Myxococcus xanthus: one gene and its partner. The protein of the gene in region 2 interacts with the protein of the main gene of each other region in a pairwise test. Links are inferred from orthologs where the notes say so. Each region holds a gene or a part of one and is shown on either strand. Other genes may lie near its edges. The genes, in order: BHS09_RS17660 and BHS09_RS34585.

Evidence for each region.
Region 1: the proteins of BHS09_RS34585 (region 2) and BHS09_RS17660 interact in binary tests that used the Escherichia coli proteins (3 or more experiments, as listed by UniProt). The link is inferred for Myxococcus xanthus from one-to-one orthologs.

Annotation. Positions count from the first base shown.
Region 1 is NZ_CP017174.1:4,132,216-4,147,124, forward strand. What follows is about bases 11,914-14,909. They hold BHS09_RS17660 (citrate synthase), read right to left. Parts: upstream 14,065-14,909; coding sequence 12,763-14,064; downstream 11,914-12,762. Other genes in these bases: BHS09_RS17655 (AMP-dependent synthetase/ligase), read left to right, coding at 11,914-12,659; BHS09_RS17665 (3-phosphoshikimate 1-carboxyvinyltransferase), read right to left, coding at 14,142-14,909. In the rest of the region: BHS09_RS17605 (NAD-dependent epimerase/dehydratase family protein), read left to right, coding at 1-435; lepB (signal peptidase I), read left to right, coding at 2,518-3,774; BHS09_RS17620 (aspartate carbamoyltransferase catalytic subunit), read left to right, coding at 3,860-4,753; BHS09_RS17625 (dihydroorotase), read left to right, coding at 4,750-6,063; carA (glutamine-hydrolyzing carbamoyl-phosphate synthase small subunit), read left to right, coding at 6,063-7,187; BHS09_RS17635 (DUF7986 domain-containing protein), read left to right, coding at 7,204-7,869; pyk (pyruvate kinase), read right to left, coding at 7,927-9,327; BHS09_RS17645 (bifunctional nuclease family protein), read right to left, coding at 9,516-10,202; BHS09_RS17650 (hypothetical protein), read right to left, coding at 10,384-10,758; more of BHS09_RS17655, read left to right, coding at 10,839-11,913.
Region 2 is NZ_CP017174.1:8,392,035-8,406,937, reverse strand. Bases 7,606-10,595 are described here. They hold BHS09_RS34585 (lipid kinase), read right to left. Parts: upstream 9,661-10,595; coding sequence 8,551-9,660; downstream 7,606-8,550. Other genes in these bases: BHS09_RS34575 (HAD family hydrolase), read right to left, coding at 10,333-10,595; BHS09_RS34580 (transcriptional regulator), read left to right, coding at 9,795-10,277; BHS09_RS34590 (carboxypeptidase regulatory-like domain-containing protein), read right to left, coding at 7,606-8,471. In the rest of the region: BHS09_RS34615 (caspase family protein), read left to right, coding at 1-368; BHS09_RS34610 (hypothetical protein), read left to right, coding at 440-2,305; BHS09_RS34605 (NADP-dependent oxidoreductase), read left to right, coding at 2,457-3,362; drug/metabolite exporter YedA, read right to left, coding at 3,366-4,349; heat-inducible transcriptional repressor HrcA, read left to right, coding at 4,584-5,615; more of BHS09_RS34590, read right to left, coding at 5,622-7,605; more of BHS09_RS34575, read right to left, coding at 10,596-11,049; BHS09_RS34570 (hypothetical protein), read right to left, coding at 11,096-11,899; BHS09_RS34565 (hypothetical protein), read right to left, coding at 11,978-12,325; BHS09_RS34560 (site-2 protease family protein), read left to right, coding at 12,537-13,535; BHS09_RS34555 (hypothetical protein), read left to right, coding at 13,532-14,278; BHS09_RS34550 (ATP-dependent DNA helicase), read left to right, coding at 14,442-14,903. UniProt on the Escherichia coli protein: In vitro phosphorylates phosphatidylglycerol but not diacylglycerol; the in vivo substrate is unknown.

The DNA of each region.
Region 1 (14,909 bases), 4.3 Mb from region 2 along the record:
GTCTACGGCCCGCGGCAGAACCCGCACGGCGAGGCGGGCGTGGTGGCCATCTTCAGCCAGCGGCTGATCGCCGCTCAGGGCTGCACCATCTTCGGCGAGGGCAAGCAGACCCGCGACTTCGTCTTCGGTCCGGACGTGGCCCGCGCCAACCGGCTCGCCTTCGAGAACGACTACGTGGGCGCCATCAACATCGGCACGGGTGTGGAGACGGACATCAACCGCCTCTACGCACTGCTGGCCGAGGCGGCGGGCTCCAGCGTCTCCGTCGCCCACGCGCCCGGCAAGCCGGGGGAGCAGATGCGCTCCTGCGTGGACAACGCGCTGGCGAAGAAGGTGCTTGGCTGGGAGCCGAGCGTCGACGTGCGGGAGGGCCTGCGCCGCACCATTGAGTACTTCCGCCAGAAGGCCGGCGCGCCCGCTCGCGCGCACGGCTGAGTGGCGTCCAGCGCCCCCGCTGGCAGACGAGGCGGGGGAGGGCGGTACCCCATCCCACGAGCGTACCCGGGCCGGCCCTGAGGGCCGGGGACCGGGCGTGCCGGGAGGGGGCTCAGGGCCTGTCCCAGGGGAGTTCGCCCGGGACGGGCGCTGATGACTGGGGAACAAACAAGCTCCCCCGGTGGGTTGCTCATCGGGTGTACGCGTGCGCGTAGATTTTCGCGCGATTCCCTGTTACGCACGCCCGCTTCTTCCGACGAGCGCCCTGAACATGCCGGCTGAAAACGCGCACATCCGCAACTTCTGCATCATCGCCCATATCGACCATGGAAAGTCGACGCTGGCGGATCGTCTCCTCGACAAGACGGGGACTCTGACCAAGCGCGAGGCGCAAGCCCAGTTCCTCGACAACATGGACATCGAGCGCGAACGGGGCATCACCATCAAGGCCCAGTCCGTGCGGATGAACTACACCGCGAAGGACGGCAAGCAGTACGTCCTCAACCTCATCGACACGCCGGGACACGTCGACTTCGCCTATGAGGTCAGCCGAAGCCTGGCCGCGTGCGAAGGCGCGCTCCTGGTGGTGGATGCGTCGCAGGGCGTGGAGGCCCAGACGCTGTCCAACGTCTACATGGCGTTGGACCACAACCTGGAAATCATCCCGGTCATCAACAAAATCGACCTGCCGAGCGCGGACGTGGAGCGCACCCGGTCGGAGATTGAAGACGTCATCGGCATCGATGCGTCCGTCGCCGTGCCGTGTTCCGCCAAGGAGGGCATCGGCATCCAGGAGATCCTGGAGTCCGTCGTCCAGAACGTGCCGCCTCCGAGCGGCTCCGCGGACGCGCCGCTCAAGGCGCTCATCTTCGACTCCTGGTACGACAACTACCGGGGCGTGGTGACGCTGGTTCGCGTGCTGGAAGGCACGCTCAAGCTGAAGCAGAAGATCAAGCTGTTCAGCAACAACAAGGTCTTCGAGGTCCAGGAACTGGGCGTGTTCAGCCCGTTCTCCCGCCCGGTGCAGCAGCTCATCGCGGGCGAGGTGGGCGTGCTCGTGGCCAACGTGAAGGAGCTGCAGGACGCCAAGGTCGGTGACACCGTCACCGATGAGGCGCGTCCCACGGCCGAGCCGTTCCCGGGCTTCAAGGAAGTGAAGCCCATGGTGTTCTCCGGCATCTTCCCGGTGGACTCCGCGGACTACGAGAACCTGCGCGACGCGCTGGCGAAGCTGGTGCTCAACGATTCGGCCTTCACCTATGAGCCGGAGTCGTCCACCGCGTTGGGCTTCGGCTTCCGCTGCGGCTACCTGGGCCTGCTGCACATGGAGATCGTTCAGGAGCGCCTGGAGCGCGAGTACAACCTGAACCTCATCACCACCGCGCCCAGCGTGGTGTACCGCATCACCACCAGCAAGGGTGACACGCTGCTGGTGGACAACCCGGCCAAGCTGCCGCCGGTGCAGCACATCGAGAAGTTCGAGGAGCCCATCCTCACCTGCCACATCCACGTCCCCAACGACCACCTGGGCGCCATCCTCAAGTTGTGCCAGGAGCGCCGCGGTGTTCAGAAGGACATGAAGTACCTGGGCAGCAGCGGCCAGCGCGTGCAGGTCACGTACGAGATGCCGCTGGCGGAGGTCGTGTTCGACTTCTTCGACAAGCTCAAGAGCGTGTCGCGCGGCTACGCCAGCCTCGACTACGAGCTGGCTACATCGAGTCCGACCTGGCCCGGCTGGACATCCTCATCAACGGGGACCCGGTGGACGCCCTCAGCGTCATCGTGCACCGCGAGCGCGCCTACCTGCGCGGCCGCGAGGTGTGCCAGAAGCTGAAAGAGGTCATCCCGAGGCAGATGTACGAGGTGGCCATCCAGGCGGCGATTGGCGCGAAGATCATCTCGCGTGAGACCATCTCCGCCATCCGCAAGAACGTGCTCGCCAAGTGCTACGGTGGTGACATCAGCCGCAAGCGCAAGCTCCTGGAGAAGCAGAAGGAGGGCAAGAAGCGCATGAAGCAGGTCGGAACGGTGGAGATTCCGCAGGAGGCCTTCCTCGCGGTCCTCAAGTCGGAGCAGTAGTCCATGAACGCGGCCATGCCTTCCGCCACCCCTCCCGCGAAGCTCTCCGAGGCGATGTCGGCCCGCCGCACGCCGGAGATGCTTCGCGCCCACCGTGTGCTGGTGTGGCGCGAGCGCCTCACCAGCCTCTGGGCTCCGTTGATCATCCTGGCGCTGCTGTACGTGCCGTATACGGTGATCATCGAGTACTCGCGCGCTTCCGCCGCGTGGGCCCAGCCGGTGATGAAGGGGCTGGGGCTGTTGCTGGTCCTCTACTTCGTGGCCCTGCTGGTGTGGCGCAACGTCTCCCCCAAGGAGAAGGCGCTGCGCGGCGTGCGCCACGAGGCGAACGAGCTGTTGGAGGAGAACGAGCGCATCCTCCGCAAGCCCGGCGTGAGCGCGAAGGTGGCGGGGCCGGTGCTGGACCGCATCGCCGAGCAGGCGCTGCGCGTGGAGCAGGCCTCCGCGGCGGGTGACGCGGAGCAGTTGCGCACCGAGGTGAAGGGGCTGGAGGCGCTCACCGCGCAGCACCTGGGTGCGTTCCGCAAGCAGTCCGCCATGGACTTCCTGGGTGGGTTCGGCAAGGCGCTGCTGGTGGCGCTGGTGTTCCGCACCTTCATCGTGGAGCCGTACCGAATCCCCTCCGGCTCCATGCTGCCCACGCTGGAGATTGGCGACCAGGTCTTCGTCAACAAGTTCATCTACGGCGTGCGCGTCCCGTTCCTCAACTTCGTGCCGTTCGTCATCGTCCGGCCGCCGGAGCGTGGAGACGTCATCGTCTTCAACAACCCGGTGAACGAGTCGGTGGACTACATCAAGCGCGTGGTCGGCGTGCCGGGCGACGTGGTGGAGTTCATCAACGGCGTCATCCACATCAACGGCCAGCCGCAGAAGCGCGAGCTCGTCTCCAACGAGTTCACCGTCCACAACATCACCGACGACGGGCGCTGGTACGACCAGCAGGAGACCCTCTACGAGGAGAACCTGTCCGGCGTGGCGCATTCCGCGCTACAGACGCTGCCGCGCATGCCGCGCCGGGAGGGCCCCTACGAGGTCCCTCCGGGACATGTCTTCGCCGTGGGTGACAACCGGGACAACAGCGCGGACAGCCGCCACGGCCTGGGCGTCACGGGGTACGGCAAGGCGGAGTACGTCCCCTACGGCCACATCAAGGGCAAGGCGATGGTGGTGTGGCTGTCGCTGGGCTACCACGGGCTGCTGCACGGCCTGTTCGGTGGCACGGGCCTCCGCGTGGATCGGTTCTTCGAACCGGTCCGTTGAGGCGTTCGCTGGAAGCAGGCAGGCCGGCGCACCGCGCACGACGCTTGACGTGCCGCACGCCCCGGGGTACGCGGCGCCCCCGGCCATGAGACACCTGCTTGGAATCGAAGGCTGGCGCCGGGACGAGCTGGAGTCACTGCTCGACCGGGCGAAGGCACACCTCCCCGGCGCTCCCGACACCACCCACCTGCTTCGCGGCAAGGTGGTGGCGAACCTCTTCTTCGAGGACTCCACCCGGACCCGAACGTCGTTCCACATGGCGGCGAAGGGGCTGGGGGCCAGTGTGCTCAACTGGACGCACACCGGCTCCTCGGTATCCAAGGGTGAGACGCTGCTGGACACCGCCCGCAACATCGAGGCGACGGGGCCGGTGGCCATCGTCATGCGTCACCGCTCGTCAGGAGCGCCGCACCTGGTGGCGAAGCACGTGAAGTGCGCCGTCATCAACGCGGGTGACGGCACGCACGAGCATCCCTCCCAGGCGCTGCTGGACGCCTTCACGCTGCGCCAGCGCTGGGGCTCGCTGGACGGGCGCACGGTGCTCATCGTAGGGGACGTGCTGCACAGCCGCGTGGCCCGCTCCAACCTGCACTGCCTCAAGGCGCTGGGCGCCCGGGTGGTGATGTGCGGCCCGCCCACGCTGATACCGCCGGGGCTGGAGTCGCTGGGCGCGGAGGTGACGCACAACCTGGACGCGGCGCTCCCTCGCGCGGACGCGGTGATGTGCCTGCGCGTCCAACTGGAGCGCCAGGAGCAGGCGTTCCTGCCGTCCACGCGTGAATATGCACGGCTGTTCGGCCTCAACGCGGCCCGAGAGGAGCGGATGAAGGCGGGCGCGGTGGTGATGCACCCGGGCCCCATCAACCGGGGCGTGGAGCTGGCGCCGGCGGTGGCGGATGGCGCCCGCAGCGTCATCCTGGAGCAGGTGTCCAACGGCGTCGCCGTGCGGCGGGCCATCTTGGAGGTGTGTACGGCATGAGCTCCACGGTGCTCTTCAGACGGGGGCGTGTCATCGACCCTCGCAACGGGGTGGACGGCGTCCGCGACGTGCTGGTCCGCGACGGCAAGGTGGTGGAGGTGTCGGAGACCCTGCTGCCAGTGCCCTCCAGCGCCGAGGTGGTGGATGCCACCGGCAAGTGGGTGCTGCCGGGCTTCATCGACCTGCACGTCCACCTGCGCGAGCCGGGCGAGGAGGGCAAGGAGACGGTCCTCACCGGCTGCCGCGCCGCCGTGGCGGGTGGTTTCACCGCCGTGGTGGCCATGCCCAACACCAAGGTGGTCAACGACAACGCCATGGTGACGGAGCTGGTGCTGAACCGCGCCCGCGCCGCGGGCCTGTGCCACGTCTATCCCGCCGGGGCCATCACCAAGGGCCTCAAGGGCGAGGAGCTGGCGGAGATGGGCGAGCTCGTGTCCGCCGGCTGCGTGGCCATCACCGACGACGGCCGCCCGGTGATGAACGCGTCGCTGATGCGGCGCACGCTCCAGTACGCCACCCAGTTCGACGTGCCCGTCATGGTCCACGAGGAGGACCTGACGCTGTCCGCGGGTGGGGCCATGCATGAGGGCACCACCTCCACGCGGCTGGGGCTGCGCGGCATCCCTGCTTCCGCGGAGGTGGCGATGGTGGCGCGAGATCTGGTGCTGCTGGAGGAGACGAAGGGCCGGCTGCACGTGGCGCACGTGTCCTGCGAGGGCAGCGTGCGGCTCATCCGCGAGGCCAAGCGCAGCGGTCTGCGCGTCACCTGCGAGGTGGCGCCGCACCACTTCATCCTGGATGACCGTGCCGTGGGGGACTACGACACCCACGCGAAGATGGCCCCGCCGCTGCGCGCGGACACCGACGTGCAGGCCCTGCGCGAGGCGCTGGTGGACGGGACGGTGGACGCCATCGCCACGGACCACGCGCCGCACGGCGTGTTGGACAAGCAGGTGGAGTTCGAGAAGGGCATCAACGGCATCGTGGGGCTGGAGACGGCCCTGGGGCTGACGCTGGAGCTGGTGCATGCGGGCGTGCTCACCGCGAACCGCGCGGTGGAGCTGCTGACGCACGGGCCCGCGAAGGCGTTCGGCCTGCCGGGCGGTCACCTGGCGCCTGGGGCGCCGGCGGACGTCACGGTGGTGGACCCGGACGCGGAGTGGACGGTGGACGCCCACCAGTTCCATTCCCGCAGCCGGAATACACCGTTCCATGGCCGGAAGCAGAAGGGGCTCGTTATCCAGACGTGGGTCGCGGGCCACAAGGTGTTCGACAAGGGCCAGGTCGGCCAGAGCAAGGAGTCGCGGTGATGACAAAGCGGGCAGTGCTCGCCCTGGCGGATGGCACCACGTTCGAAGGCCGTGCGTTTGGCGCGGTGGGCGAAACGGTGGGTGAAGTGGTGTTCAACACGACCATGTACGGTTACCAGGAGGTCCTCACGGACCCCTCGTACGTGGGCCAGATTGTCACCATGTCGTACCCGGAGATTGGCAACGTCGGCGCCAACCCGGAGGACGAGGAGGGCGCCCGGGTGCACGCGGTGGGCATGGTGGTGCGCGCCCTCAGCGAGCAGCCGTCCAACTGGCGCGCGAAGGAGTCGCTGGACGCGTACCTGAAGCGCAACGGAGTGGCCGGCATCGAGGGCATCGACACCCGCCGCCTGGTGCGCCACCTGCGCACGCACGGCGCGCAGATGGGCGTCATCTCCAGCGAGGGCCAGTCCCCCTCTGCCCTGGTGGAGCGTGCCCGCTCCGCGCGCGGCATGGAGGGCCTGGACCTGGCCACGGGCGTGTCCACGAAGGAGGCCTACACCTTCACCCAGCCCTCGCCGGACGTCTTCACCGGCTTGGGAGAGGTGCGGGTGCCGGCCGAGCCCCGCTTCGACGTGGTGGCCTACGACTACGGCCTGAAGAAGTCGATGCTGCACTTCCTGGTGGACGTGGGCTGCCGCGTGACGGTGGTGCCGGCCACCACCACGGCGGAAGAGGTGCTGGCGCGCAAGCCGAACGGCGTCTTCCTGGCCAACGGCCCTGGAGATCCGGCGGCGGTGAAGGGCGCGGACCGCACCGTGGCGGCGCTGCTGGGCAAGGTGCCGGTGTTCGGCATCTGCCTGGGGCATCAAATCATGGCGCTGGCCCTGGGCGGCCGGACGTACAAGATGAAGTTTGGCCACCGGGGCGGAAACCAGCCGGTGAAGGACCTCACGACGGGCAAGGTGGAAATCACCGCGCAGAACCACGGCTTCGCCGTGGATGACGCCAGCCTCAAGGGCCTGGCCGTCGTGACGCACATCAACCTCAACGACGGCACGGTGGAGGGTCTGGCTGTTCCGGACGCGCGGGCCTTCAGCGTGCAGTACCACCCCGAGGCCTCGCCCGGCCCCCATGACGCGCGCTATCTCTTCGACAGGTTCGCGAAGCTGATGGCGGGGTAGGATGGCGCCACCGAATATGACCTCGTCGCTGTCACCGCTCTCCTATCAGCCGTATCTGGATCAGCTCATCGCCTTTGGCAGTGCCGAGTCGCGCAAGGAGGACCTGCTCCAGGCCAAGGCGGAGTACTTCCGTCTGACGGGCGAGGTCTTCGAGGACGACAAGCTCTTCGAACTGCGGATGGCGTCCTTCCTGGACTTCTACCTCTATGACCGCGTCCCGCCGCTGACGAACAAGACGCCGGCCACGGAGTTCTACGAGCAGCGCCTGGCCGGTTCCGCGCCCGAGGAGGCCAACGCCTTCCGGAGCTTCACGGAGACGGTCCATGGTCTCTTCGAGGTCCGCAAGCTGGGCAAGGGCGAGGTCCGTCTGCGCGAGCTGTACTCGGGCAAGGACTTCGACGTGACGGAGCGCCGCCACGTCGCGGGCCTGGAGACGGGGGACATCATCGAGGCGCGCCTCATCCCCTTCGGTGGGCACCTGCTGTTCTCCTCCGCGTTCTGCTACCACCCCCGCATGGCCGTGAAGGCCATCAAGGCGGAGGTGAAGCGCCGAAAGAAGAAGGAGCCGGATCGTACGCCCAACGAGCTGGTGTGGGAGTGCGCCCGCCGTGCGCTCAACATGGAGCGCTACCGGCAGCTCGCCGTCGAGAAGATCTACGACTTCGAGCAGAAGGTCCTCTGAGCCCGCTGGCCGCGGAGCGCCCCGGTGACGGCATGTCCCGGGGCCCCGCTGGCCCGCTCAGATGCGGTGGATGCTCATCAGGTTGGTGTTGCCCGGGACGTTGAGTGGGACCCCGGCCACCACCACCACGGGCGTACCGGGCGCGCCGATCTTCTCCTTCCGGCACAACTGGCGCACCTGGCTGAGCATGGCGTCCGTGGTGGAGACGCGCGCCACCTGCAGGCCCGTCACGCCCCAGTAGAGCGCCATGCGATTCACGGCCGTCTCGCTCGGCGTGAGGGCGATGATGCGCGCGCGGGGCCGGAACTCGGAGATGAGGCGCGCGGTGTGGCCGCTCTCCGTGTAGGCGACGATGGTGCCAATGCCCAGCTGTGTCGCCGCCGCCACGGCCGCCGCGGCCACGCCGGTGCCCAAATCCTCGGAACGCTCGAAGGGGGAGTGGTGCTGGTGCTTCACCACGCCGCGCTCCGTCTCCTCCACGATGCACGCCATGGTGGACGCCGCTTCGATGGGGTAATTGCCCGCGGCCGTCTCGCCGGACAGCATGACGGCGTCCGCGCCGTCGAGGATGGCGTTGGCCACGTCGGACACCTCGGCGCGGGTGGGGCGCGCGTTGGCCACCATGCTCTCCAGCATCTCCGTGGCGACGATGACGAGCCCGCCCATGCGGTTCACCGCGCTCACCATGCGCTTCTGGATGGCGGGCAGGCGCTCCAGGGGCATCTCCACACCCAGGTCGCCACGCGCCACCATGATGCCGTCCGCCACGGCGGCAATCTCCTCCACGCGCTCCACCGCCTGGGGCTTTTCAATCTTCGCGATGAGGGGCGTCTTCAGCTTCGCCACGTGCGCGCGCGCCTTCTTGATGTCCTCGGGCGTGCGGACGAAGGACAGCGCCACGTAGTCCACGCCCACCTCCTGGCCAAAGGCCAGGTCCACCGCGTCCTTGCGGGTAATCGTGGGCACCGACATGGGCGAGCCGGGCAGGTTGAGGCCCTTGTGATTCTTGAGCACACCGCCCACCTCCACGCGGCACTGCACGTCCTGCCCTTGGACGCGCAGCACCCGCAGCCGCACGCGCCCGTCATCCAGGAGGATTTCGTGGCCCTTGGCCACGTCCTTCACCAGCGTCTTGATGGGGGTGGGGATGACGCCGTCCTGGCCCAGGACGTTGCGCGTCGTCACCGTGACGGACTGGCCCTGCTTCACCAGCAGCTGGCCCCCTTCGAAGCGGCCCAGGCGGATCTTCGGCCCCTGGATGTCCTGGAGGATGGCCACCGGCGTGCCCAGGCGCTTCGCGACCTTGCGGATGGTTTCCACCCGGCGGCGGTGCTCCTCGTGCGTGCCGTGCGAGAAGTTCAGCCGCGCCATGTTCATGCCCGCGCGGATGAGCCCTTCGATGACCTCGGGCGAGTCCGAAGCGGGGCCCAGGGTGCAGATGATTTTCGCCTTGCGCATAGGGCCGCGCATCCTAGGCGGCGGGGTGCCCGGCTTGACAGCCTTGCGCCCACGAGACTAACTCTTCTGCCAACGCGGGCCTCTCACCAGGCGCCGCGGAGCCTTTGCGCTCTCGATGGCAGAGAGAGAAAGCCCGGCATCCCTGGGAGGGGGGGCCGGGCTTTCTTGCAAGTGCTCCGCGTCAGGACCTAGAGCTCGATTTCCTTGCCCGTGCCCAGCGGCGCCTTGGGCATCGAGTGGCCCGGCGGCAGGCCCCGCATGTCCATGTCGATAGGCGGCTCGCTCGGGGCACCCGGGGCAGGGAAGCCGGGCGCGTCCAGCGGCCCGCTGCCGCCCACGCCGGGGCCTTCCTGCTGGAGGCCCTCGATCTCCTCGCGGGTGATGCCGGCCAGCGTCAGCACCTTGCGGGTGACGCGGATGCGGGCATGGCTGGTGAGCGCCATGGCGATGGAGTCCGACGGCCGGGCGTCCAGCGTCATCTTCTTCTTGCCCTGCTCCAGGAAGACGCGGCCCGAGTAGACGTTGTCACGCAGGTCGTCGATGCGGACCTCCGTCACCTTGGCGCCCAGCTCCGTCACCACGTCGTCCAGGAGGTCCTGTGCGAGCGGCTGGGGTGGCTGACGCTCCGCCAGCCGGAAGGCGATGGAGATGGCCGAGGCCTCGTCCACGAACACCGGGAGGACGATGCCCTTGTCCTTGGTGGCCAGGACCACGGCGTGGGCCTGGGCCTCCTCCAGCGGGACGACATCCTGCACCTCGAGCTCGACGAGCTCGGAGCAGGCCTTGGGGTCGTCTTCTCCTTCGGTGATGCAGGGCTGACCCTGAGCCTTTCCCAGGGCCGCCAGCGCTACTGGTGGAGTGAAGGCGGGAAACATCAGCAGCCCTCCGAGCGCCAGAAGCACGGCCGAGAGAGGTGCGACGAACAAAGTGGCGCGGTTGGGCGTTTTCACGCCTTTAAGCTACGCACCCGGCCATCTGCCGGGAGGGTTGCGCTCCAGGCCCGGTTACCCCCTGCTGCGTGGGGCGCTCCCCGGGCTGGAGGGCAGGCGAACAGGCTCAACGACGGTCGTCGTCGTCCTCGTCCTCGTCGTAGTCCTCCTCGTCGTCGACGTCCTCGTCCTCGTCCTCATCGAGGTCGTCGTCCTCCGAATCGTCCTCGTCGTCTTCCTCGTCGTCGTCGTCGAGCATGTCCTCCAGGTCCTCGGACTCCAACGTCATGGACACGGCGAACCGCTTGTCGAGCGCGGCGATCTGCGCGCGCATCTCCGTGAGCGCTGCGACGAAGTCCTCCGTGAGGTTGGCGGGCGCCTTGGCGTCGCAATGCGGGCAGACGATTTTTTCAGTCCCTTCGATGAGGTCCTGAGCGTCCAGCTCGAAGCTCGCCTCGCACTTCTGGCAGGTGAAGTCGATGCTCATGGTCGGGCGCGGCATACAAAGCACTCCAACCAGCTGTCAACGTCCGAGACGTGGGGACATTGGTCGGGGGCCTTGCTTCCGCTAGCGTTCAGGGCATGGACCTTCCCAAGACGGTGGTGCATGCGCTCCATGACCGGGCCGCCCAGCAGGAGCAGCGCCCAGCCCTGTGGACGCGCCGTGGGGGCGCCTATGCGCCCACCTCATGGTTTGAATATGGGCAGCGGGTGCGGCGCTTCGCCCTGGGGTTGCACGCGCTGGGCGTGGGCACGGGCCAGCCGGTGGGCATCCTGAGCTTCAACCGCGAGGAGTGGCACGTCGCCGATCTGGCGGCCATCGCCATGGGGGGCGTCCCTGTCGGTCTCTACACCACCAGCGCCCCGGAGCAGCTGGAGTACATCCTGGGGCACTGTGAGTCCACGCTCCTGGTGGTGGAGAACGAGAAGCACCTGCGCACCGCCCTGGCCCTGCGCGAGCGGCTGCCCAAGCTGCGCCACGTGGTCGTCATCGATGCGCCCACGGTGCTTCCGGAAGGCGTGCTGCGTTACTCGGACGTCATGGCCCTGGGCACCGGCGCGGACGAGAAGCCCTATTGGGACAGCGTCCACTCCCTGACGCCGGAGGCCATGGGCACGCTCATCTACACCTCTGGCACCACCGGCCACCCCAAGGGGGTGATGCTCAGCCACCACAACCTGGTGTGGACGGCGAAGCAGCTCACCGACTCGGTGACGTTCGGCCGGCCCGACGCGTCCTCGCTCGTGTCGTATCTGCCGCTGTCGCACATCGCCGAGCAGATCATCTCCCTCCACAGCCCCTTGCTGAACGGGGTGCAGGTGTACTTCGCGGCGTCGGTGGACACGATGCCGCAGAGCCTGCGGGAGGTGCGCCCCTCGTTCTTCTTCGGCGTGCCGCGCGTGTGGGAGAAGTTCAAGGCAAAGGCGGAGGAGGGACTGGCCTCGCAGCCGCCCTCGAAGCGCCGGGTGGTGGCCTGGGCGCGTCGAGTCGCCTCGGAGCGGCATGAGCGGGTGATGCGCCACCAGAGCGTCCCGATGACGCTGGAGGCCCAGTATCTGCTCGCCCGGCGGCTCGTCTTCGCCCCGCTGAAGGAGCGCATCGGCATGGAGCGGGTGTCCTTCTTCGCCACGGCGGCGGCGCCCATCGGCCGGGACGTGCTGGACTTCTTCGCCTCCATCGACATGGTCATCCACGAGGTGTGGGGCATGACGGAGGTGACGGGCCCCGGCACGGTGAATACCGAGTCCCACACGCGGCTGGGCTCCGTGGGCCGGGCGATGATGGGGGTGGAGCTGCGCATCGCGGACGACGGCGAGCTGCTGGTGCGCGGCGGCAACGTCTGCATGGGGTACTACAAGAACCCGGAGGCTACCGCCGAGCTGCTGGTGGACGGGTGGCTGCACTCCGGTGACGTGGGCCAGCTGGACCCGGACGGCTACGTCCAGATCACCGGCCGCAAGAAGGACATCATCGTCACCTCGGGCGGGAAGAAGACGTCACCCTCCAACATCGAGGAGCTGCTCAAGGCCCTGCCCGGCGTGGGCCAGGCGGTGGTGCTGGGCGAGCGCCGCAACTTCCTGGTGGCCTTGCTGACCCTGGACGCGGAGAAGGCGCGAGCCCTGGCCAAGGCGCAGGGGTGGCCGGAGGACGCCGCCCAGCTCGCGGAGGACGCCCGCCTGCATCAGTTCCTCCAGGAGCTCGTGGAGCGCGACGTGAATCCGAAGCTGTCCCGCTTCGAGACCATCAAGCGCTTCGCGGTGCTGCCGAAGGACTTCTCCGTGGAGGGCGGCGAGCTGACGCCGAAGCTGAGCGTGCGCCGCAACGTGGTGGCGGAGAAGTACGCCGACCTCGTGGAGTCGCTCTACGACGAGTCCCCGCAGGGCGGTTCTCGGACGGGCTGAGCGCACCGGCGCCGCGGGAAAGCGAAAGGGGCGGGAAACCTCGCGGTTCCTCGCCCCTTCGTGCTTCTGGCCCACGCGAGAAGCGCGGGCCTTGTGTCACGGTCTACTTGGCGGCGCGCTTGTCCATGGGGACGTAGTCGCGGCGCGGGGCGCCCGTGAACACCTGGCGCGGACGGGCAATCTTCTGCTCGTTGTCCGTCACCATCTCCTCCCACTGCGCGCACCAGCCCACCGTGCGGGGGATGGCGAAGAGCACCGGGAACATCTCGACCTGGAAGCCCATCGCCTCGTAGATGAGGCCCGAGTAGAAGTCGACGTTCGGGTACAGCTTCCGCTTCACGAAGTACTCGTCCTCGAGCGCGATGCGCTCCAACTCGACGGCGATCTCGAGCAGCGGGTTCTTGCCCGTCACCTCGAAGACCTCGTCGGCCACGCGCTTGATGACCTTGGCGCGCGGGTCGTAGGACTTGTAGACGCGGTGACCGAAGCCCATCAGCTTCTTCTCACCCTCGCCGCTCTTCACCGACTTGATGAACTCCGGGATCTTGGAGATGTGGCCGATGTCGCGGAGCATGCGGAGCACCGCCTCGTTGGCGCCGCCGTGCAGCGGGCCGTAGAGGGCGCCGATGCCCGCGCTGACCGCCGAGTACGGATCCACCTCGGACGAGCCCACCGTGCGCACGGACGTGGTGGAGCAGTTCTGCTCGTGGTCCGCGTGCAGGATGAAGAGGATGTCGAGCGCGCGCTCGAGCACCGGGTGGACCTTGTAGGTCGACGTGCCGATGCGCTTGATCATCGCCAGGAAGTTGGCGACGTAGGACAGGTCGTTGTCCGGGTAGATGTACGGCAGGCCCATCGTGTGCCGGTAGGAGAACGCGGCGATGGTAGGCATCTTCGCGATGAGCCGCGTGATCTGGATGCGGCGGCTCAGCGGGTCCTTGATGTTCTTCGCGTCGGGGTAGAAGCTGGACAGCGCCGCCACCGTGGAGCTCACCATGGACATGGGGTGCGCGTCGTAGCGGAACCCGTCCATGAAGCTCTTCACGTTCTCGTGCACGTACGTGTGGTGCGTGACGAGGTGGTTGAACTGCTCCAGCTCCTTCGGCGTGGGCAGCTCGCCGTTGAGCAGGAGGTAGGCGACCTCGAGGAAGCTCGACTTCTCCGCGAGCTGCTCGATGGGGTAGCCCCGGTACTCCAGGATGCCCTTGTCCCCATCGATGAAGGTGATGGCGCTCTTACAGTTGGCTGTATTGAGGAACGCCGGGTCGTATCCCATCAACCCAAAGTCATCGTCGCCCGCTTTGATCTGGCGGAGAGCATTGGTGCGAATACAGCCGTTCTCGATCGGGACCTCGTAGGTCTTCCCGGTCCGATTGTCGGTGATCGTCAGCGTGTCCTTGGCCATGGGGCGGAGATTTCACAGGGCGGAGAGTGCTTTCAACAAAAAAGAACGATAAGTCTGCTGGTCGGACACTGAGGGTCTCAGCGTGCATCAGTTATCCGAACACCCACCCCCGACAACTGCCGCCAGAACCCAGGAAAGCTCTTTTCAACGCACTCCGGACCGGTGAGCGTCAGCGGCGTGCCGGACAGGACACACAGTGTCGCAGCTGTCATCGCGAGACGATGGTCCCCCTCGCTGCTCATCTCGAAGCCCGAAGGTGGCGTGCGGGGTGGTTGGATCTGCAGCCGTTCCCCCTGAAGCTCCGTGGTTCCGCCGAACGCCTTCACGAGCGTCCGGATGCCCTCAAGACGGTCGCTCTCCTTGACGCGGAGGATGCCCACCTCCGTGAGCGTGGAGGGCGCCGGAAGCACGCAGGCGAGCGCGGCCAGCGTGGGGAGCAGGTCCGGGCACTCCTCGCCGGAGGCGCGCAGGCCTCCTGACAGTTGACCCTCCACCTTCAGCGTGAAGGGCGCACCGGTGGGCACCGCGCGCAGGCCCACCTGCTCAATCAACCGGACAATGGCGTCGTCCGGGTGGGCACTGTCCGTGTTCGCGCGGACCACGGTTCCGCCCGTCTTCCATGCCACCAGCAGCAGGTAGCCCAGGGACGACCAGTCTCCCGGAAGCGTCGGGACGGCCGGGGGCGCCACGTACCCGGCGACGGTGTAGCTCGACGGTGAGCGCTGGATGTCGAAGCCGAAGCGCCGCAGCCACGTCAGCGTCAGCTCCAGGTAGCCCGCGCTGGTGAGGGGGCCGTCAATCTCCACGCGCCAGGGGCGGCGCTCGCGCAGGTACAGCGCCGCGCA
Region 2 (14,903 bases):
GCCCGGGCCTTCTCGACGTGGCGTGGGGCACGGCCGCCGGACGCGCCAGCACGTCCGTGATGAGCCGAGGTCTCCGTCAGACGGAGTGGTCACTGAGGCTGGGCACGGGGCGCAGGTTCCATGGCCGGTGGGGTGCTTTGGTGCTCGGCCCGGAGCTGGGCGCTCTCTTCGTCCTGCAGGATGAGTCGGGTGCATCCAGGTCGGGGACGGCGCCGTACGGTGGCGTGAGCGCTTCGGTGTGGATTGGCGTCGAACGGATGTCCCTGGTCGTCACCGGCTCGGTGGGTGGGGCCGTGATGCCGCTGCCCCAGGGAGCGGAGCTGACGCCGCTCGCGAGCGCTGGTGTCGGGCTGGGATGGAACTTCTGAAGCTCCAGGTTCCCATGCGTCCAGGCTCGCGTGTCCAAAGGGCGCACGACACCGCATGCCTTGGAGCCCTGATGCCTCGCTCTCTCTCCTTGCCCTCCGCGCGTTCCTCCCTCCTCATCGCCACGCTGTCCCTGCTCGGCTGTGGTGACCTTTCCGACGGGACTCCACCGAATCACTCCCCTGGTGATTCCATGCGGCTGGAGATCAACAACGCGCGGGGAATGGAGCACGTCAACGGAAGCCTCCTCGTGACGGTGCAGATGCAAGGGGGGCAACCCGAAACGGTGGAGCTCTTCCTGGATGGCGCACTGCTGGCCACCCTGCTGCCGCCTTTCGAATTCACGTGGGACACGACGGACAAACCCGAGGGCATCTATCAACTCCAGGCTCGAACTCAATGGAAGGGCCACACCCTCATGAGCCCGAAGCACCCCGTGTCGGTGGACCGCACGGGGCCCGTCGTAGTGGAGGCATCTCCGTGGTCGACGGATTTGTTCCCCAGTCATGCATCGACCCTGCAGGTGAAGTTCTCGGAGCCCGTCCGGTTCGCCCGCGACGAAGATGTGACGGCCAGCGTCCGGGTCAATGACCGGGAACTGACGCCCCGCATGTCCTTGGCCCACAGTGGCTTGCTCGTGTTCGCGCCAATCGGCGTTCCCGACCTGCTGCCAGCGGAGGGCTCGGCTTCGCTGCCCCTGGGAAACATCACGGACCTGGCTGGGAACCCCGCGCAATTCAACCCGGAAAAGGGGCCGCGTTACTCCTGGACCTGGAGCGTCCCCCTTTTCATGAGAGACCCCATGTACCTGTCGACCTGGTCTCCAGGGTTGGGATACACGCCCCTCTCGGTCGTAGGCCGGCCGGCGTTGGCCGTGGGGCCGGACGGGGATGCGGTACTCGCGCTGGCCGACGTCTCCGGCCAGGGGCAGCACGATGGGGCCAAGCTTGGGACGCACATCGTCGTGGGACGCCAGCAGCAACGCCATTGGCAGCAGGTCGGGGAGCCGGTCGTCGTGCCGGGCGCGTCCGAGGCGGCAGGTGTCTCTGACCCCCTGCTCGCGTTGGGCTCGGATGGCCACCCCGTGATTGCGTTCCAGCACCACGAATCCGCGCATGCCAGTCCGGCGCTCCACGTCTTCCAGTGGGTGCCACCCACCTGGCAGCCCCTGGGGGGACGCCTGAACGCGCCTGAAGCGGCGGAGTTGTCTGGCGCCAGCCTCGTCGTGGACAGCGAAGGTCGTCCGGTCGTGGCTTGGAGCGCCGCTGACGGCATTCGCGTGCAGCGTTGGGAAGCCGACCAGTGGCGGCCATTGGGAGCGGTGCAGCGGGTGGGGATGGGCCCGGAAGCCACCGTGTCGACAGGGGCTCCTGCGTTGAGTGTGGATGGTTCGGGGGGCGTCTTCCTTGCCTGGGCGGAAGCAGAGTCCTCGGAAGTCGGAGCGGGACTGTACGTCCGACACTGGAACGGCTCCGGCTGGGTGGCGGTGGGAGGCCGGCTCATCCACGAAGGCCTGGATGCCTTGAATCATCAGGTCTCCGAACCCGCGCTGGCCACGACGCCCGATGGACGGCCCGTGGCGGTCTGGGCGGAGCTGGATGCCCGTGCCTACCATCAGAAGGTGGTGGTCGCTCAATGGTCTGGTGCGGCCTGGGACCGCCGTGTCGTGACGTCCGCGGAGCATTCGTTCCAGAGGCAAGGACGCCGTTGCCCGTCAGTCGCGGTGGATGCCGAGGGACGCGCGCTGGTGACGTTCATCGGTGGTGACTCGACGCAGGGTACCTACGTCTCCTGGTACGCTCGGGGAGCGCTGTCGACGGACCTGGCCTCGAGGTCAGGCCACCAGACGTATTCGACCCTGGCGTTGGATGTGGCGGGCCAGCCGGTGATAGCGGTGTCTTACAGTGGTTCGTTGAGCATCTACCGTCCGAACCAATGATCGATTTTCCATCCTGAAGCTCGCCTGCCCCGGACCCGCCGGCCGCCCTTCCAGCAAGGGGGAGGTAGGGACGGGCAGGCGCCGCAGTGGGCGGCCTCCATGAGTGATTACCCTTCGCGCGACGTCAGCTCTTTCGCGTTGGGAGGCCCGCATGAAAGCCGTGGTGCTCAAGTCCTATGGAGACGTGGATGCGCTCGCCATTCAAGACATGCCCGAGCCGAAGGTGGGGCCGGGCGAGGTGAAGGTCCGCGTCACCGCCGCGGGCATCAACCCCGTGGACTGGAAGATTCGCCGCGGGGACATGAAGGCGATGATGCCCGTGCAGTTCCCCACCATCCTCGGGCGGGACGTGGCCGGTGAGGTCATGGAGGTGGGCCCGGGCGTCAACGACTTCAAGCCAGGCGACCGCGTCATGGGTGTGGTGAACGCGGGCTACGCGGAGAAGGTCGTCGCGCCCGTGGAGTCCTGGGCGAAGGTCCCTGAGTCCATGGACCTGAAGGACGCCGCCGCGCTCCCTCTGGTCACGCTCACTGGCGTGCAACTGATGGAAGAGGCGGTGAACCCCAAGAAGGGGGACACGGTGCTCGTCATCGGCGCGCTGGGGGCGGTGGGCCGCGCCGCCGTCTTCGCGGCGAAAGCCCGGGGCGCGAAGGTGCTGGCCGGCGTGCGCGCCAACCAGAAGGCGGAGGCGCAGAAGCTGGGCGTGGACGGCGTCTTCGCGCTCGACGTCGCGGACGAGTTCGCGAAGCTGCCCATGCTGGACGCGGTGGCGGACACCGTGGGCGGCAAGGTGGTGGCCAGCGTTCTGGAGAAGGTGAAGCCCGGCGGCACCCTCGGCAGCGTCCTGGGTGAGCCTCCCGAGGCCAAGGGGCGGCAAATCACCGTGCGCGCCATCTTCACGCACCCGGACTCGCGCCGCCTGACGCAACTGGGGCAGGCCGTCGCCAAGGGCGACCTGGTCATCCCCGTCAGCAAGCGCTTCCCGCTGGAGCAGGTGAAGGAAGCGCAGAAGCTGGCGGAGCAGAGCGGCGTGGGCAAGGTGCTGCTCGTCAACTGAGCGTCACTTCTTGCGCGTCAGCAACACGACCGCGCCCAGGATGGCGCCCATGGCCAGCCAGGCCGTGGGCGTCATCGTCTCGCCCGCCAGGAGGCCGCCCAGGAACACCGCCAGCACCGGGTTGACGTAGGCGTAGCTGGTGGCCAGCGACGGGCGCGCGTTGCGCAGCAGGTAGCCATAGGCGCTGTAGCCCACCAGCGAGCCGAAGATGACGAGGTAGAAGAACGCGAGCACCGCCTTGGGCGTGGGCATGGCCGTGGGGCGCTCCCCAATCAGCAGGCCGAATCCCAGCATGATGACGCCACCGCACAGCATCTGCGCCGCGGTGGACATCAGTCCCTGCGGCATGGGCAGCCGGCGGCTCCACACCGAGCCCAGCGCCCAGCTCATGGGCGACACCAGCAACGCCAGCGTCGGCAGCAGGCCGCCGCCCATGTCACTGCCCAGGTTGAGCAGGACGATGCCGCCGAAGCCGACGGCCAGTCCCCAGCGCTCCGCGCGCCCGGGCCACTGGCCGAAGAGCCCCCCGAAGAGCGCTGTCCACAAGGGCAGGCTGCCCACCACCAGCGCGGCCACGCCCGACGGCACCGACTGCTGCGCGAAGACGAGCCCCCCGTTGCCCACGCCCAGCAGCAACAGTCCGACCAGCGCGCTGGCGCCCCACTGACGGGCCGTGGGCACGGGCGCCCCGCGCAGCCACAGCACCGCGAAGAGCGGGGCGCCGGCGAGCACGAAGCGCACTCCTGACATCTGGAACGGCGGCATGCCGCCTTCCAGCGCCCACCGGATGGCCAGATAGGTGGAGCCCCAAATAACGTATAGAGACAGGAGGCTGGCGATGAGCCACCCGCGCTGGGCACCTCCGGGAAGGACGTCTCCAGAGGGCAGGCTGACGGGGGCTGGCTGTGAGACGGGGAGGGACGCGGCACGCGAGGCGGGCACGGCGCGGCTTGTATCGCCGGCGAATTTCGCCGGCCATGTGGGCATTGCCACACGTCACAGCCGGGCCCTTTCCGGGGAAGTACAGTGACGGGCAGCACGCTCGTGCGTCGGGGCGGCCGTCCGGCTGGCTGGAATGGTCGCGTCGGGAATGTCGCGCCGGGTTGCCCGTAGGGACAGGGCGGCTCCCGGATTGAATGCCCGGGGCCGCTTCCTTAGACTTTCCCATGGAGCCAGGGCGGAGATGCCGCCGCACCGGTGGCTCCGGAGTGAGCGCCAGGGATGTCCGAAGAGCTGGGTGAACGTGAGAAGGAAGTCCTCCGGGCGGTCGTCCAGGAGTACATCTCCACGGGCGGGCCGGTTGGCAGTCAGCAGCTCACCCGCAGGTCGGGGTTCGAGGTGTCCTCCGCCACCATGCGCAACGTGCTGGCGGACCTGGAGGAGCTGGGCTTCTTGGAGAAGCCCCACACCTCCGCTGGGCGTGTTCCCACCGACCAGGGCTACCGCTTCTACGTGGACACGCTGGTGAAGCTGAAGGACCCGACGCCGCGTGACAGGGAGCTCATCCACGCGGGGCTCGCGCACGAGGCCGACCTGGCGGAGATGCTGGGCGAGGCCAGCCGCATCCTCCATTCGCTGACGCGCCACGCGGGCGTGGTGGTGGCGCCGCGGCCGGAGTCGGCGGTGTTCCGGCGCATCGAGTTCGTCCGGCTGCGCGAGGACCGGGTGCTCGCCATCCTGGTGGGGCAGAGCGGCCAGGTGCACAACAAGGCGATTACCGTGGAGTTCCCCATCACCTCCGACGAACTGCTCAAGGCGAGCAACTACCTGTCGGAGCTGCTGCGGGAGGTGCCGCTGGAGTCGGCGCGCGAGCGCATCCGCGCGGAGATGGACCAGGAGCAGGCGCTCTACAACGCGCTGACGGCCAAGGCGCTGAAGCTGGGCGCGGCGGCCACGGACCTGGCGTCCACGGAGCGGGTGCTCATCCAGGGCACGGGTTCCTTCTTCGAGCAGCCGGAGTTCGCGGACGTGGAGCGCATGCGCGCGCTCTTCAGGGCCCTGGATGAGAAGCACAAGCTGCTGTCGCTGCTGGACCGGGTGCAGGTGGCCAACGAGATGCAGATTTTCATCGGCGCGGAGAGCGACTTCTCCGCGGCCGGCGACGTCACCGTCATCGCCAGCCCCTACGGCAACCAGGAGCAGGTGCTGGGCACGGTGGGCGTCATCGGCCCCACGCGCATGGACTACCGGCGCGTGATTCCGCTGGTGAACTTCACCGCGCAGGTGCTGTCGCGCGTGCTGGAGAAGGTGTAGCGGGCCTCACTCCGCGCGGGTGACGAGCACCTCCTGCTCACCATTCGCGCGCCGGACGTGGAGCCGCACGGGCGTGCCGGGCGCACCCCGGGTGCGGGACTCCGCCTCCGTGCTGTCGCGCACCACCTGGCCATCCACCGCCACCAGCCGGTCCCCCACGTTGACGCCCGCGCGCGCCGCGGGCCCGTCCGGCGTCAGCCACGCGAAGGCGACGTGGCCCCGGTCCTCGCTGAAGCCCGCGCCCAGCGTGCCCGGCGTGGCCCGGCGCGGGGACACCGTGACGTCACCCACGTCGGTGGCCTCCGCCTCCGCCACCTTCACGGTGCGCGTCTCCACGCGGCCCTCCGGCGGCAGCAGCCGCACGGTGTGGATGCCCGGGCGCACGTCGCTCAGGCGGAAGCGTCCGTCCTGCCCGGTGAAGGCATCCGGGCGCCCACCCACGGCCTTGTCGAGGAACACCGCCACCCCTGGCGCAGGGCCGCCCCCCTTGCTCCACACCGCGCGCCCGGAGATGGACGCCACGCCGCCGGTGAGCGGCACCTCCACGTCCGAGGTGCCCCCGGGCCGCAGCGTCACCTGGGCTTCGCCCGTGCGGCCGTCCTCGGTGCGCACCGTCACCTTCAGCGCCTGGGCGGGCGCGTCTGGAAGCACGAAGGTGCTGCCAGCGAAGCGCCGCGTGGTGGGCCAGGCGCCGGCCCAGGGCAGGGCCTCACCGTTGGCCTCGAGCAGCTCCAGGACGAAGCCATCCGGAGCCGCGCCGCTGCCCGCCACCACGCGCCCGCGCAGGGTGGCCGCGGGCTCCAGCCGCACCGTGAGCGGCGCCTGGTCCTCATGCGCGGCGGGCAGCCGCCCCACGCGCCCCGCGTTGTGGGCCACCAGCTCCAGGGGCTGGGCGCCCTGGGGGCGCGGCGGCATGGCGAACTGGCCCGACTCGTCCGCGCGCTCCTTGCGCGTCATGGGGAAGTCCCCGCCCTGGATGGCGGCCACGATGGCCAGCGGGCTGGGCACCCCGGAGGGCTCCAGCACGACGCCGGACAACACGGAGTCCTCCTTCAACAGCAGGTCCTGCCGCACGGCGCCGCCTGAAGGCACCGTCACGAACGGGTCGCTCTCCATGTGGAAGTAGATGGCGGGCGTCTGGTGGAGCAGCGCGACCAGTTGGTAGACGCCCGCGGGCAATTCCAGCTGGAACTGGCCCTGTGCATCCGTTTCCGTGGAGGCCGTGCCCGAGCCGCCCCGAGGCACTGCGTGGACCAGCGCGGGCTCGGTCAGCGGCCCGCCCGACGCGCGCGTCACCTGCCCCCACACGGAGCCGGAGTCCGCCAGGGTGAAGTCCACGCGGGTGACGACTCCCGCCTTCAGCGTCTCCATGCGGGACGTCCACCGCTGCGAGCCCTCGCGCCGCGCGCGCACGGAGGTGGGCCCCGTTTCCAGTCCCTCCAGCTTCCAGGCGCCCTCGGCGTCGGTGAGCGCCGTGTGCGCCACGCCAGAGAAGGACTCCGGTTCGGCGCGCACCTGCGCGCCTTCCAGCGGCCGTCCCTCCGAGTCCACCACCAGGCCTTCCAGCGCCGCCGTCGCGGGCTCCAGCCGCACGTCCAGGGGCGTGTGGCCGCCCGGGTTCACCACCACGGCTTCGAACACGCGGCCCGTCATCCCCGCCGCGCGCACCGTCACGTCGTACTCGCCGGGAGGGACGTCCATCCGCCACCCGCCATCGTCCTCGGACGCCGACCGGCCCAGCTCGCCCTGGCCGCCCGCGGGAGACGCCACCAGGATGGCCCCGCGCACCGGCGCGCCCTCCACCGTGGACACCGTGCCCGTCAGGCCACTGGCCGCGCCCAGCGTCACCACGAGCCCGCGCAGCGTCTCGCCTGGCGCGACGGACAGCGGCCCCGGCACGCGGCCCAGCTGGTCCCCTCGGCGCGCGGACACGACCCACGTCCCCGCGTTGACCTCCAGCGCGAAGCCGCCACCTTCCCCGGTGGTGACGCGCACCGGCGCGGTGCCTCCCGTCGCCACCACCTCCGCGTCCGCGACGGGCTGCCCCTTCGCGTCGACGACGAAGCCCTCCAGGGTGCTCGCGCCCCAGAGCCCCACGACGACTTCACCGGCCTGCGGCACCTGGAGCAGGCGCAAGGTGCGGCGGCTGAAGCCCGGCGCCTCGGCGGTGAGCTCGTAGCGTCCGGCCGCCAGCTGCGTGAAGGCGAAGCGGCCCTGGGCGTCACTCGTCGTCTCCGCCGCTTCTTCCGGCAAGCCGGTGGGGGCCGCCCAGGCCGTGGGCGTCCCGGGGTAGGGCCGCAGCCTCAGTGAGGCGAGCGGCACCGGCTCCTCGCGCCCTTCCGCCACGGTGCGCCCACTCAGCGTCACGCCGTCGGGCAGGCGCAGCTCGACGGCCGTCTCCGCCTCGCCGAGCGGCCGCGTGGCCTCCATCCGCACGGGGCCGTGGCCTGGCGCATGCGCGGACAGCAGGTAGTCGCCGGGGGCCGCGGGCAGGCGGAGCACGCCGCCGTCCGCCGTGGTGCCGTCACCCGCGCGGCGCCACGGCGTGGCCCCGGTGCCGTCCGCGCCCACCCGCAGGTAGGCCCGCACGCGCGCGCCCGTCACGGGGCCCTGGGCGTCCACCACGCGCACCACGAAGGCGCCCAGCTCGGCGTTGGGGGCGGTCTCCAGCGGCGGGGTGGGCGGCGTGCTGGCGCGGGACTGGGCGCCGCTGGTGACGGGCGCTGGCGCGGTCAACGCCGCGGCCTCCGGGCGCGCGTCGGCGGGGGCCGCGGGGACGGGCATGCGGAACCACAGCAGCAGCACCGCCGCGATGGCCAGGCACAAGGCAATCAAGAAGGGGGTTCGATGGCGCACGGGCTCGGCCTCCCCCGCGTCCGGCCGTCGCCGTCGCGGCTGCCCACAGTGTAGGCCAGCCTCGCAGTGAACCGAAACTTCAGGAGGGCGCGGGCGCGTAGACGCGCAGGGCCGCGGGGGCCACCTCGAAGCGCATGGGTGTCTTGCCCACGAGCTCGCCGTCCGCGTTCACCTCCTGAACGGGGTCGGCCTCCACGTAGAGCCGCGCGGCGCGCAGGGCGGTGACAGCGGGGTGCTCAACGTGCTCGCCTGAGCGCAGGGACAGGGCCACCCGCATCAACGTGGCGATGTCCTGGAGCTGGCCCAGGCCGGTGCCTTCGTGCCCCGACGCGGCGGAGGGCGCGGCGATGGCGTAGATGTCCAGCCGCCGGTCATCCAGCCGGGCATCGGGCGCCACCATGTTTCCGGCGCCGTGGTAGAGGCCGTTGCCCACCACCAGCTGCAGCACGTCCAGCGCCAGCTCCTGGTCATCCGCCTTCAGCCGGATGTGGAAGGGGCGCAGGTCCTTCATCTCCGCCGCGGCCGCCACGGGGTAGGCCAGCTTGCCCGCGCGCTGCTTCAGCCGCTTCGTCAGCCGCTTGGCGATGCCGGTGGCAAGTCCCAGGCTGGCCGCGTTGAGGAAGGGGCGCCCATTGGCCAGGCCCACGTCCACGCGGGCCGTGTAGCCCTGGGCGATGACGTCACAGGCGGCCTCGATGTCGGGCGGGATTCCCAGCGAGCGCGCGAAGTCGTTGCCAGTGCCCAGCGGGAGGACGCCCAGCGTCACGTCGCGGCCCAGCAGCCGGACCACCGCGCGGCTCAGGGTGCCGTCGCCTCCTCCCACGATGAGGCGGCGGGTGCCCCGTGCCACCATCCGCTCCACCACCGCGTCCAGCCGAACCGCTCGGGACAGCGCGTGGCATTCGACGATGGAGACGCCCCGCGCCACGAGCGTTTCCCTGGCGGCCTGGAAGGCCTCACGCCCTGAACGCGAGCGCGTGTTCACCACCAACACCGCGGGGCCGTCATCCAGGACGGGCCTGCATGGGGGCTTGATGAGGGCGGGTTCCAGGGTGCCTCCTCTTTCGTGTCGCCCGCCAATCTGTGCACGCACGGTCCGTCCGGCCAGCGGGATGCGAGGCGGTGTCGTGCGCGCACCCTCGCCGCGAGTCGCCCCGTGCTCCGGTGCATTCCCGATGTCGGGTGCCACGTGGGCATGCATGCGTGCGTCGCCGGGTGAACAGGTCCATCCGGCTGCGCGCTTCCGGATGGGTGGGTGACTGCTCACCTCTGCGCTGGAGCTGGCCCCATGCAGGTGTCAGTCAGGCCTGGAGAGCAAGTCGCATGGCACGAGGAAGCAAGGCGAAGTACACGGCGAAGCAGAAGCGGATGGCTGAGCACATCGAAGAGGGCTACGAGAAGCGCGGCGCCTCCGACGAGACGGCCGAGTCCCGGGCCTGGGCCACCGTGAACAAGCTCACGGGCGGCGGGATGAAGAAGGGCGGCTCGGGCAGCAAGGCCAAGGTCGCGCGCAGCCGTCCCCTGGCGCGGAAGAACGCGCGCAAGGCGGGCCGCAAGGGAGGCAAGGCCACCGCCGCGAAGCGCGCCGGCACCCGTCGCCGCGCCACCGCCGCCACGGGCCGCACGCGCAAGCCCACTGCTCGAGCGACGCGTTCGGGTTCCAAGTCCACCGCCGCCAAGGGCACCGCGGCCCGTCGCGCCACCGCCCGTCGCACCACCACCGCGAAGCGGCCTGCTTCCAAGTCCCGGAGCGGGACGCGTCGCGGAACCAGCAGCCGCGGCTCGCGCAGCCGCACCCGCAGCTAGCACGCCGCCGCTTCCCCATCCCTCTCGTGGGGTGGGGAAGGGCGGGGGCGCGGCTTCAGCGCCGCTCGTCGTCCTTGGCCACCTGGCTGGTGTCGGACTCGTTCCAGGGCCATTCGCGCCGGGACGCCTCGTAGCGCGCGAGCAGCGCCGCCGGGTCCTTCACCAGCGTGCGGCAGCCCGCGGCGCGCAGGTCATCCGGAGGAAAGCCGCCAGCGAGCACGCCCACGGAGGGCAGGCTCAACTTGTTGGCGGCGAGCGCGTCATAGGGCGTGTCGCCCACGACGACTGTCACGTCCGGAGAAGGCTTGCCCAGCCGCGCCATTGCGGCCTCGAAGATGTCCGGGTGGGGCTTGCTCTTGTCCACCTCGTCCGTGCTCGTCTTCGCCTCGAACAGGCCTTCGATGCCGCACAGCTTCACGTAGTGCTTCAGCTCCTGCTCTTTCGCGCTGGAGGCCAGCACGATGCGGATGCCGCCCGCGCGCAGCCGCTGGAAGAGCTCCCGTACCCGGGGGAAGGGACGCACCTTCGGCAGGAACTCGTCCAGGAACAGCTTGCCGCGGTATTCGTCCAACTCCTTGCCGAAGCGCTCCACTTCCTCGTCGTTGAAGAAGACGGGGATGAGCTGGTCGGCGCCCTTGCCAATCTGGCTGCGCACGTGTGCGAACGGGATGTCCCGGCCGAAGTGAAGGAAGGCGCGCCGCCATGCCTCGGCGTGCTCGTCCACCGAATCCACCAGGGTTCCATCCACGTCGAAGATGACGTTTTCCACCATGTGCCTTGTCCCTCGGCCCCGAAGGTGGGGATGCCGGGGTTGGCGGTCAACCGTCCGTGGGCTGGGTGGCGGGGGTGGACTCCACCAATGTCCGCGTCTGTACGTCGTAGCCTTCGGGGGCGGTGAGGGTGAAGCCGTCGTTGGGCAGGGCCGCGTTCAGCTCCACGCGCGTGAGCACCGTCTCGCCCACGCGCTTGCCTCCCTGCCACCGGCCAAGGCGCTTGGGCACGCACAGCGACAAGGCCGCGTCGCAGTGCTCCTCCTCCACGCGCTCCTCGGCCGCGGCGCCGTCTGGTGAGACGGTGCGCCGGCCCAGGAAGTCCAGCTGGGGCCAGCGCAGCACGTAGACCATCTCCAGTCCCGCGGCGTCGCCCTCCAGCTTCTGCACCAGCTCCACCGCCTGCGGCGCCAGCGGGTGCGTGGCGCGGCGGACCGTCGCGTGGCTCAGCAAGAGCGGCGTCCGGAAGCCTTCCGGCATGAAGGGGTGGAACGTCTCCGACAGGAAGCCGGCGAGCTTCGCGGGCGGCAGCTCCGAGGTGAAGGTGCTGAAGCGCTTCTCCCCGTCGAGCTGCTGGAAGAAGTGCGCGCCGTCCCACGCGAAGGTGCGCGAGGCGGGCGGGCCCAGCGTGCCACGCAGGCGCTGCGGCGCGCGGTATTCGAAGGTGAACGTCACCGGCTCCAGCCCCGCGTCCTGCACGGTGCCGGCGATGCGGTAGCTCTTCAGCTTCGCTTCGCGGGCGGCGAGCCCGGCTTTGACTTCGGGCAGCAGCGTGGCCGTGTCATCGCCGCCCTTCTTGGGGCAGCCGGTGAGGGCCGTCAGGGCACACAACAGGAGGAGGCGTTCACGCATGGGAGGGCACAAAAGCAAGAAGGCCCGCCTGTCGCCAGGGGGCCTTCCGCATGAACCGCGCGGCTTGCGCGGTGTGGACTACTTGACCGCCACGCCCACGGCGCTGGAGCTGGTCACGCCGATGATGGTGCCGGTCAGGGCGTAGATGCCGTGACGGGCCGTGGTGCCCGCGGTCAGCAGCTCCACCTTGGAGGCGCCCATGGCCTTGGCCTCGGCGATGAGCAGCTTGTTGATGACGGTGTCGAGGTCGCTCTGCACGATGTCGACGATGTGGAAGATGGCGGTCAGGCCCAGGGCGTTGGCCTGAACAACGGCGACGGCCTCACCGTTGGAGGCGATCTCCGTGCCGGAGACAACGGCGCTCTCAACGCTGGTGCAGGCAACCATGCTGCTGGCGACAACGGCGGACAGGACGAGCTTCTTCATGATCTTTCCCCTCTTGAATTGGATGCTTGTGTGGTGGCCGGACGCCTTGGAGGGCAACCGGCCGTTGTCTTGAAACCTTCAAGCGGGCGGGGTCGTAGCAGATGTCGACTCCATGTCAAGGTCCGTCCGGGACACTCGGTATCGGTCCGGTTGGGCGGCTGCGCGTTGCAATGCACATCTCCCCTTGCTAGCCAACCTCGAGGCTCCCTTCATGGATACCGTCTCCGCTGCCCGCCCCGCGCCGCGTTACTGGGTGCACCTGTTGCTCCTGGTGCTGACGGTAGGAACCACCTTCACCTCGTACCTGCTCTACTTCCATTTCCAGCGGCCCTACTCACTGGGAGAGGTGTCCCCCGAAGCGGCCTTCCGCGCGCTGGCCTTCAGCCTGTCGCTGCTGGCCATCCTGGGGACCCATGAGATGGGGCACTACGTGTTGGCGCGCTGTCACCGGGTTGAAACATCCCTGCCTTATTTCATCCCGCTGCCGGTGCTCGGCGTGGGCACGCTGGGCGCCGTCATCCGCATTCGCGACCGCATCCCGAACCGCAACGCCCTGGTGGACATTGGCGCGGCGGGACCGCTCGCGGGGTTGGTGGTGGCCCTGCCCATCCTCTTCTGGGGGCTGGCTCACTCCTCCGTGGTGGATGCGCCGGACATCCCGTCCACCACCTTCCCGGGGGACGGCTCGCTGTGGGCCATTGGCCGGGACGTCTTCACCTGGGTGATGGACCGCGTCACCAACGCGCCGCCCGCGCCGGAGACACCCTTCAACGGCGTGCAGACGCTCTTCGGTGACAGCCTGTTGATGCAGGGCCTGACGCGCCTGGCCCTGGGACCGCTCCCGGAGGGCAAGGACGTGTTGGTCCATCCGGTGGTCATCGCCGGCTGGTTCGGGCTGCTCGTCACGCTGCTGAACCTGATGCCCGTGGGGCAGCTCGACGGCGGGCACCTGGCCTATGCGCTGTGGGGCCGGCGCGCGCACTGGGTGGGCCGCGCGGTGGCGTTGGTGCTGTTGGTCCTCACCCTTTTCGTCACCGCGTCCTGGGGCTTATGGCTGCTGGTGACGAGCAAGCTGGTAGGCTTCGGCCATCCCGAGGTGGTGGAACCCCAGGCACCGCTCAGTCCACTGCGGAAGTGGATTTGCGCGCTGTGCCTGCTGGCACTCATCGGCTGCGCCATGCCCATTCCCCTGCGCCAGGTGATGACATGAAGTTCCAGTGTGACGCGTGCGAGCGGCTCGTGCCGCTGGAGACCTACCGGACGGAAGCCGGGGGACTCGTGGTGACGTGTGGCCGCTGCGGCGTGGACAGCCGCGTGGGTCCGCCGGCCACCACCGCGCCGCGAACGGAGGTGCGGGCTGCTCCCGCCGCGGGGTCGGCGCCGGTGCCGGTGGAGCCGCCCTCCGACAGCTGGAGCGCTTCCGCGCCAGTGACGCCGGCCCTGCGGGTGGTGCGTTCGGAGTCGGTGCCGCTGACGGACGACGCGCTCTTCGAGCCGCCCCCTGGCGTCTGTCCCAAGTGTGTGGCGCCTCGGCGCGAGGAGGCCCTGTCCTGCCCGCAGTGCGGGCTCGTCTACGTCAACTACCAGCCCGAGGAGCATCCCCTCTCGGACGTGCTGGCGGACGCGTGGCGCAAGCTGGCGGCGCGCTGGGAGGATTGGGACGCCCATGACCGGCTGATGACGCTGGCGGTGGGGCGGGGCGAGCTGGCCATGGCGGGGCGGCTGTACCGGATCCGCCTGGCGCGTGCGCCCGACGATGCCGTCGCCCGGCGGGGCCGTGATGAGGTGGTGCGCAGGGCCACCCTGGTGGTGCCGTCATCGGTGGAGCCCGCCGGAACCCCCAGCGTCTTCCGGCGCCTGAAGACGGTGGCGGTGGGCGTGGGTTTCATCGTGGTGCTGGTGCTGGCCGTGCTCGTCTTCCAGCACCTGCGCACGCTGAGCGCGGGGTACTGAGCGCCGGGCTGTCCGGGCGCCGTGCCGCCGAGGGCGGTGCGGCTCGCTGACGGAGGAGCAGGCAGCCACCCGGGCCAGGCGGCGCGGCCGCGGCCGGAAACGCGCTTGAAACGGCGGTCGCTGCTATTTTGTCCGGCCGCTTCCCGTCTCCCCCTCGGTGCCGATGTCGCTCTCCGTCTCCACCCCTCCGTCCGTCGACAGCCTGCTCGGTCCGGGAGGCGCGCTCGAGGTCGCGCTGCCCGCGTACGAGCACCGCCCGGAGCAGCTTCAGATGGCGCGCGCCGTGGAGCGGGCCTTCGCCGAGCACAGCTACCTGCTGGCCGAGGCGGGAACCGGCACGGGCAAGACGCTCGCCTACCTGGTGCCCGCGCTGCTGTCGGGACGCCGGGTGGTCGTGTCCACGGCCACCAAGACCTTGCAGGACCAGATCTTCTTCAAGGACCTGCCGTTGATGCGGGAGAAGATGGGCCTGCGCTTCGAGGCCGCGTACCTCAAGGGCCGCAGCAACTACCTCTGCCTGCACCGCTATGACGCCTTCTCCAAGGAGCCGCAGTTCGGCTCGCGCGAGGAGTCGCGCTACTGGCCCAAGCTGAAGGCGTGGGCGGAGGAGACGGACACCGGCGAC